2 regions of the Streptomyces sp. QH1-20 genome follow, and region 2 is predicted to be linked to the other one. Evidence: predicted binding sites of a transcription regulator. Region 2 holds the regulator's gene; the other holds the start of a gene.

Region 1 (4,411 bases), 1.5 Mb from region 2:
GCCGTGCAGCCAGCCGCTGAGCGCCGACCACATCAGGCCGAGCAGAGCCGTGTCGTAGAGCGAGGCGAGGCCCGGGTCCGCGCCGAGGTCCAGGGGGTCGCCCAGGCTCGCCAGCGTGGCCCGGTGCGCGGCGAACGCGGTCGGCGAGCCGCTGTAGAGCAGCATGAACTCCGCGCTCCCGATGCCCGGCGGGGTCGTCATGATCGCCCCGTCGAGATAGCCGACGCCGTGCTCCGCCGCCCACGCGGCACCGGCCCTGGCCTGCTCGGGCGTGCCGGAGGTGAGGTTGACGAGGGTGCGGCCGGCGAGGTCGCCCACGACGGGGTCGAGGACGGCGTGGACGTCGTCGTAGGTCGTCACGCAGATCACGACCAGCTCGCTCGCGGTGACCGCGTCGCGTACCGACTCCGCGCGGACGGCCCCCCGTGCGACGAGGGCGTCGGCCCTGGCGGCCGAGCGGTTCCAGACGGTGGTCGGGTGACCGGCCTTCAGGAAGGCGTCGGCCAGCGCCGTGCCCATCGAACCCAGGCCGAGAACGGTCACACTCATGTGTTGCTCCCCGTGTGTCGCAGAAGTCGATCAAGTGGGACCACGCTCGCACCGCCCGCCGGACCCCGACAGTGGCAGAACTGACGGCTGTCGAAAAATTCCTGCCATACGCTGCCGGTCATGAGCGCTGGTTCCGTGGCCGTGGCCGTGATCGACGACGATGTCCCCTTCTGGGACCTGTACGAACTGGGGGTCGTCTGCACGGTCTTCGGCATCCCGCACCACGACCTGGCCGACCCCTGGTACGACCTGCGGCTCTGCTCGGCCGGCGGTGACTCGGCCCAGGCCGCGACCGGCGCGGGCGGCTTCGCGCTGCGCACCCCGCACGGGCTGGACGCCCTGGCCGGCGCGGACACCGTGATCGTCCCCTCGGTGCCGGAAGCCTGCGTCGACGGCGATCGCGAGCTCCCCGCGGAACTCCTCACCGCGCTGCGCCGGGCCGCCGACGGCGGCGCCCGCATGGTGTCCCTGTGCGCCGGCGCCTTCGCGCTCGCCGCCGCCGGGATCCTCGACGGCCGCCGCGCCACCGCCCACTGGCTGCACACCGAGGAGCTGGCGCGGCGGTACCCCGAGGTCGACGTCGACGACTCGGTCCTCTACGTGGACGACGGCGACGTCCTCACCAGCGCCGGGGTCACCGCCGGGCTCGACCTGTGCCTGCACCTGGTCCGCCGCGACCTCGGCGCGCACGTCGCCAACCAACTGGCCCGCCGTCTGGTCGTCCCCGCGCACCGGCCCGGCGGCCAGGCGCAGTACGTCGACCTCTCCGTCCCCGCCGCCGACGACGAGGGCCTCGCGCCCGTACTCCAGTGGGCCACCGGCCACCTGGACCGGCCGCTGACCGTCGACGACCTGGCCCGGCGCGCCGGGATGAGCCCCCGGACCTTCTTCCGCCGTCTCCAGGCCGCCACCGGCACCACCCCGCTGCAATGGCTGCTCACCCAGCGGCTCGCCCGGGCCCAGTCGCTGCTGGAGTCGACCGGGCTGCCGGTCGAGCGGATCAGCGAGCTGAGCGGGCTGGGCACCGGGGCCAATCTGCGCCGCCACTTCACCCTGCACTTCGGCATCACGCCGACGGACTACCGGCGGGCCTTCCCGGCGGCGGGGTGACCCCCTGCCACGTGATCGCTGAGAGCGAACAGAAACCCAGGACGCTCGGGGAACACCATCGGCATCAGAAGCATTGAGTCGGTATAACTCAACTTGCCTGCCGAAGGGGAGATCATGGCTTCGACGTCCACACCGCTCACCCTGCCCGTGCTGCCGCTCGACGACGAGGTGGTGCTGCCCGGCATGGTGGTGCCGCTCGATCTGACCGATACCGAGGTACGGGCCGCGGTGGAGGCCGCCCAGGCCGCCGCCACCGGCGACAACAAGCCGAGGGTGCTGCTTGTGCCCCGCGTCGAGGGGACGTACGCGGGCGTCGGCACGCTCGGCACCGTCGAGCAGGTCGGCCGGCTCTCCGACGGCGACCCCGGCGCGCTCATCCGCGGTGTCCGCCGCGTCCGCGTCGGGGCCGGCACGACCGGCCCCGGGGCCGCCCTGTGGATCGAGGGCACCCAGATCGAGGAGATCACCCCCGATCCGCTGCCCGGCGCGGTCACCGAGCTGATGAAGGAGTACAAGGCGCTGGCCACCAGCTGGCTCCGCAAGCGCGGCGCCTGGCAGGTCGTGGACCGCGTCCAGCAGATCGACGACGTCGCCCAGCTCGCCGACAACTCCGGCTACTCCCCCTTCCTCACCGTCGCCCAGCGCGTCGAGCTGCTGGAGACCGCCGATCCGGTGGCCCGGCTGAAGCTCGCCGTGAAGTGGCTCGGCGACCACCTCGCCGAGCAGGACGTCGCCGAGTCCATCGCCAAGGACGTCCAGGAGGGCGTCGACAAGCAGCAGCGCGAGTTCCTGCTCCGTCGTCAGCTGGAAGCCGTCCGCAAGGAGCTGGCCGAGCTCAACGGCGACCCGGAGAACGAGTCCGACGACTACCGCGACCGCGTCGAGGCCGCCGACCTGCCGGACAAGGTCCGCGAGGCGGCCCTCAAGGAGGTCGACAAGCTGGAGCGCTCCTCCGACCAGAGCCCCGAGGGCAGCTGGATCCGCACCTGGCTCGACACGGTGCTGGAACTGCCGTGGAACGAGCGCACGGAGGACGCCTACGACATCGCCGGCGCCAAGGCCGTGCTCGACGCGGACCACGCGGGCCTCGCGGACGTGAAGGAGCGGATCACCGAATACCTGGCGGTGCGCAAGCGCCGCGCCGACAGGGGGCTGGGCGTCGTCGGCGGGCGGCGCGGGGGCGCGGTGCTGGCGCTCGTCGGCCCGCCGGGGGTCGGAAAGACCTCACTGGGCGAATCGGTCGCCCGGGCCATGGGCCGTAAGTTCGTGCGCGTCGCGCTCGGTGGCGTACGCGACGAGGCGGAGATCCGCGGCCACCGCCGCACCTACGTGGGCGCGCTGCCCGGCCGGATCGTGCGGGCGGTCAAGGAGGCCGGTTCGATGAACCCGGTCGTGCTGCTCGACGAGATCGACAAGGTCGGCTCCGACTACCGCGGCGACCCGGCGGCGGCCCTCCTGGAGGTCCTCGACCCGGCGCAGAACCACACCTTCCGGGACCACTACCTGGAGGTCGAGCTGGACCTGTCGGACGTGGTGTTCCTGGCGACGGCGAACGTCCTGGAGGCGATCCCCGAGGCGCTGCTCGACCGCATGGAACTGGTCCGGCTCGACGGCTACACCGAGGACGAGAAGGTCACCATCGCCCGTGACCACCTGCTGCCCCGGCAGCTGGAGCGCGCGGGCCTGGAGCCGGGCGAGGTCGGGCTGGCGGACGACGCCCTGCGCAAGCTCGCGGGCGAGTACACCCGCGAGGCGGGCGTGCGCACCCTGGAGCGCTCGATCGCCCGGCTGCTGCGCAAGGTCGCGGCCCAGCACGCGCTGGGCGAGCGGGAACTGCCGCTGACCCTGGGCGCGGACGATCTGCGTGCCCTGATCGGCCGCCCGCACCACACGCCCGAGTCCGCCCAGGACCCGGCCGAACGCCGCACGTCCGTACCCGGTGTGGCGACGGGCCTGGCGGTGACCGGCGCGGGCGGCGACGTGCTGTTCGTCGAGGCGTCCCTGGCCGATCCCGAAACGGGCGCGGCGGGCCTGACCCTGACCGGTCAGCTGGGCGACGTGATGAAGGAGTCCGCGCAGATCGCCCTGTCCTTCCTCCGCTCCCACGGCGCCGAACTGGAACTGCCCGTCGGCGACTTCAAGGAGCGCGGCGTCCACCTCCACGTCCCCGCGGGCGCGGTCCCCAAGGACGGCCCGAGCGCGGGCATCACGATGACGACGGCCCTGGCCTCCCTGCTCTCCGGCCGCCGGGTCCGCCCGGACGTCGCCATGACGGGCGAGGTCTCGCTGACGGGCCGCGTCCTGCCCATCGGCGGCGTCAAGCAGAAGCTGCTGGCCGCGCACCGGGCGGGGGTGACCACGGTGATCATCCCGAAGCGGAACGAAGCCGACCTGGACGACGTCCCGGCGGAGGTCCTCGCCAAACTCGACGTCCACCCGGTCTCGGACGTCCGCCAGGTCCTGGAGCTGGCCCTCGAGCCGGCGACGTCGGCCTCGGCCTCGAAGCCGGCACCGGAGATCGTGGCCGCGGCGTAGGGGTGCGGGGGCCGGGCCGGGGCCCGGGCGTGTCCGGCCCCCCGTGCGTATCGTTGTACCGCGCGGCTGCTGAAACCAGTGGCAGCGGGGAGGAGCGCCACGGTGACCATCGCACTGACCGACAGGACCGAGATGGCCGACAACGGCGAGCCGAGTTCGGACGAGATGTTCGAGCTTCTCTGCGGGATCGTCCCCGAGGGCTACAAGGGCGAGATCG
Region 2 (4,411 bases):
AGCACCTGGACCACGCGGCGGATCTCCTGGTCCCGGCCGATCACCGGGTCGAGCTTGCCCTCGCGCGCGGCCGCCGTGAAGTCCGTACCGAACTTCTCCAGTGCCTTGTACGTGCCCTCCGGGTCCGGAGTCGTCACTCGCTGTCCGCCCCTCGCGGTCTCGAACGCGTCCAGCAGCCTCTTGGCCGTGGCGCCCTGCTCTTCCAGCAGCCCACCGGTCCGGCCGCCCTTGGCGGCGAGCCCGATGAGCAGGTGTTCGGTGGAGATGTACGCGTCGCCCAGCTCGCGGGCGCGCTGCGAGGCGTCCGCGATCACGGACAACAGCTCCCGGTCGGGCTGCGGCGGCGACACGGTGGCCCCCTGCACGCTCGGCAGGGCGCCGAGCTGCCGCTCCGCCCCGGACCGCAGCGCCGCAGCGTCGGCCTCGACGGCGACGAGCAGGTCCATGATGTTCTCGTTGTCCTCGCCCGCGAGCAGCGCGAGCAGCAGGTGCGCGGGCGTCATGTCCGCGTGGCCGGCGGTCACGGCGCGCTCATGGGCGCGGCTGAGCGCCTCCTGGCTCCTGTTGGTCAGCTCGGCATCCACGACTCGGGCTCCTCCTTGGTGCGATGCTGTCGATCCTGCCTGAGGAAACGTGCAATAAGTTGAGCCTATTCCACTCAACCTTGATTGTGCCAGGCGGCCACCCGAAAAGGCCCCGCCCGGTCCGGGGCTTCCGCGCCCGGCCCCGGTGATGCAGGATCTTGCTCAGGCGTTCCCCCCACCCCCTGCGCCACCGCCGGACAGCAAGGACTCTTCCCATGCTCCGACCCCTGGGGGCGGCCCGCCCCTTCACCCGCGCGACCACCGGCGCGGCCTTACTGACACTCGCCACGACGGTGGGCCTGGGCCTGTCGCTGCCGACGGCATCGGCGTCCCCCGGCACCGCACCGGCCCCCTGCCTCCCGACGGCCCGGCCGACGCCCGGACCGACGTCCGTTCCGACGACGTCCGTTCCGACGACGGCACCGCGACCGACTCAAACCACCGCCCCGACGACGGGAGCGACACCCCGGCCGACGTTCCTGGCGGCACCGGCGACGTCGTGGCCGGACCCGACGGTGGGCCCGACGGTCGTCCCGACGACGGTCCCGACAGTGCTGCCTACGTCCCGCCCCACGCCTGTGCCGACGTGGGGCCCGACAGCCGGCCCGACCACCGGCCCCACGACCCGCCCGACGCCGGGCCCGACGCCCGTGCCGACGACCGGCCCGACCGTGGCGCCCACAACCCGCCCGACGCCGATACCGACCGCAGTACCGACCGCTCTACCTACCGCCATACCCACGGCCGTACCCACGGCCGTACCCACGGCCGGACCGACATGCCGACCGACGAGCCGGCCGACGAGCAGCCCGGTACCGACCAGCGTCCCGACGGCCGGGCCGACGGCCGGGCCGACGACGCGGCCCACGCCGAGCGCGACCCGCCCGCCCACACCCGGACCGACCCCGAGCGGACCGACAGCGAGCCGGCCCCCGGCGAACTGACGACCCCCGGCACGCTCTTCCGAGTGCCCCCTCGGTGGTCCGCCACACGCCCACGCGGTGGCGGGCCACCCTGGCCTCCGACCACAACGGGGGGCGGCATGACGAGCCGACGCCTGCGTCCTGGAGACGGCCGACGACGTCAGAGGTCCACGAACTACGCTTCCCGCATGGCCCACGACCTCCGGAACCTCTCCCCCGCGTACCTCGACTTCTGGCGCGAGTACCACCTCTGCACGCTCACCACCCACCGCCCGGACGGCACACCGCACGTCGTCCCGGTGGGCGTCACGTACGACCCCGAGGCCGGCGTGGCCCGGGTCATCACCCGGAAGACCAGCACCAAGGTCGCCAACGTCCAGGCGGGCGGTCCCGACGGGGCGTACGTCGCGGTCTGCCAGCTGGACCGGGGGCGCTGGGCGACGCTGGAGGGACGGGCGGTGGTGCGGACCGAGGCCGAGGTCGTCGCCGACGCCGTCGCCCGCTACGCCGAGCGCTACGGCCGCACGCCGAGCCCGAACCCCGACCGTGTCGTCATCGAGATCACGGTCACCCGGGCCATGGGCCGGGCCTGACCCCCGCGGTCGGCACCGGATACGCGCGAGGGCCGACGGAACAGATCGTTCCGCCGGCCCTCGTACGCGTCCGCCCGGCGTCCCGGGGGTGATGTCTCAGTCCGAGCCCTGCCGCCGCGGCCGCCAGACGACCAGCGCGCTGGTCTGCTGCACGTCCTGGTACGGGACCAGGTCACGGCGGTAGGAGGCGTGCACCGCGGCCTCGCGCTGCTGCATGGCCGAGGCCGCGCCCTCGACCATCGCCTGGAGCTCGGCGGCGCGCGCCTTGAGCGCCGCCACCTGGTTCTCCAGCTCGATGATGCGCTTGATGCCCGCCAGGTTGATGCCCTCGTCCTGGCTGAGCTGCTGCACCTGGCGCAGCAGCTCGATGTCGCGCGCCGAGTAGCGCCGGCCGCGCCCGGCCGTGCGGTCCGGGGAGACCAGGCCGAGGCGGTCGTACTGGCGCAGTGTCTGCGGGTGGAGGCCCGAGAGCTGAGCCGCGACGGAGATGACGTAGACCGGCGACTCGTCGGTCAGCTGATACGGCTGTGCTGGTTCGAAGCGTCGGCGGCGGCCGTCCATCTCATGCTCCCTTCGCGGCCTGGAACAGCTCCGCCCGCGGATCCTCGTCGGCCGTCGCGTCGCGGTAGGCCTCCAGGGCCTCCCGCGCCTTGTCGTCGAGGTCCTTGGGCACGGCGACCTCGACGGTGACCAGCAGGTCGCCGCGGGTGCCGTCCTTGCGCACCGCGCCCTTGCCACGGGCGCGCATCGTCCGGCCGTTGGGTGTGCCGGCCGGCAGCTTGAGGGTGACCGGAGGGCCCCCGAGGGTGGGGACCTTCACCTCGCCGCCGAGTGTCGCCTCCACGTAGGAGACCGGCACCGTGACGGTGAGGTTGTCGTCCTTGCGCCCGAAGACCGGGTGCGTGCCGACGTGCACCACGACGTACAGATCGCCATTGGGTCCGCCGCGCTCGCCCGGGGCGCCCTTGCCGCGCAGCCGGATCCGCTGCCCGTCGGAGACTCCCGAGGGAATGCGGACCTGCATGGTGCGGGAGGACTTGGCCCGCCCGCTGCCCTTGCACACGTCGCAGGGGTTCTCGGGGATCAGCCCGCGGCCCTTGCAGTCGGGGCAGGGGTCGGTCAGCGAGAAGCCGCCGCCCGTGCCGTGCGAGACCTGTCCGGTGCCGACGCAGGTCGGGCAGACCCGCGGCGTACCGTTCTTGTCGCCCGTGCCGGAGCACGCCTTGCAGGCGGCCGAGGAGGACATCCGCAGCGGGACCGTGGCCCCGTCCACCGCCTCGGTGAAGCTGAGCGTCACCTCGGACTCGATGTCCTGACCGCGCCGCGGCTGGGTCCGGGTGCCCGAACCGCCGCGGTTGAAGAGGCCGCCGAAGACATCACCGAGGCCACCGCCGCCGCCGAAGCCGCCGGCGCCCGCTCCGCCCTGGGCGCCCCCGAAGAGGTCGCCCAGGTCGAAGTTGAAGGAGCCGCCGCCCGCGCCGCCCGGACCCGGGCGGTAGCCGCCGTTGCCGAACAGGGCGCGGGCCTCGTCGTACTCCTTGCGGCGCTTGGGGTCGGCGAGGACGTCGTTCGCCTCGGAGATCTCCTTGAAGCGCTCCTCGGCCTTGGCGTCGCCCTTGTTGGCGTCCGGGTGGTACTCGCGGGCGAGCTTCCGGTACGCCTTCTTGATCTCGGCCTCGGTGGCGTCCTTGGGCACGCCGAGGACCTTGTAGTAGTCCTTCTCGACGAAGTCCTTCGTGCTCATCCCCGGCGTCCCTCCTTCCGGTCCCCGCTGTCCGTCGTCACGTCAGGCACGTCAGCCCTTGTCAGGGCCACCGCTCTCCTCGGCCGCGTCCTCGTCGCCCTCGCCCTTCTGGGCACCGGGCTGCGGCTCGGCCACGGCGACCCGCGCGGGGCGGATCGTCCGCTCGCCGATCCGATACCCCGGCTGCAGGATCTGCACGCACGTGGTCTCGGTGACGTCCGGCGCGTAGCTGTGCATCAAGGCCTCGTGCACCAGCGGGTCGAAGGGCTCGCCCTCCTTGCCGAACTGCTGCAGGCCCATCTTGGCGACGACCGTCTCCAGCGATTCGGCGACGGACTTGAAGCCGCCGACCAGCTCGCCGTGATCACGGGCGCGGCCGATGTCGTCGAGCGTGGGAAGGAGCTCGGACAGGAGGTTCGCGACGGCGATCTCCTTGACCGTGACCCGGTCCCGCTCCACCCGGCGACGGTAGTTCTGGTACTCGGCCTGGAGCCGCTGGAGGTCCGCGGTGCGCTCGGCGAGCGCGGAACGGGCCTGGTCCAGCTGCGCGGTCAGGGCCACGTCAGC

The links. Region 2 encodes HspR, which represses chaperone genes until heat shock. Its sites were predicted from a motif close to TTGAGNNNNNNNNNCTCAA; they were not measured.
Region 1: a site for HspR is predicted at 1,733-1,751, ahead of lon (endopeptidase La). Genes of this name have one in related genera too.

Annotation. Positions count from the first base shown of each region.
Region 1 is NZ_CP166299.1:5,396,784-5,401,194, forward strand. Features, by position in the region: gene AB8O64_RS24620 (NAD(P)-dependent oxidoreductase) at 1-549, opposite strand, end outside; gene AB8O64_RS24625 (helix-turn-helix domain-containing protein) at 670-1,659, shown strand; gene lon (endopeptidase La) at 1,774-4,194, shown strand; gene AB8O64_RS24635 (Uma2 family endonuclease) at 4,297-4,411, shown strand, end outside.
Region 2 is NZ_CP166299.1:3,891,774-3,896,184, forward strand. Features, by position in the region: gene clpB (ATP-dependent chaperone ClpB) at 1-584, opposite strand, end outside; gene AB8O64_RS17410 (TIGR03618 family F420-dependent PPOX class oxidoreductase) at 1,696-2,100, shown strand; gene AB8O64_RS17415 (heat shock protein transcriptional repressor HspR) at 2,197-2,661, opposite strand; gene dnaJ (molecular chaperone DnaJ) at 2,663-3,844, opposite strand; gene grpE (nucleotide exchange factor GrpE) at 3,896-4,411, opposite strand, start outside.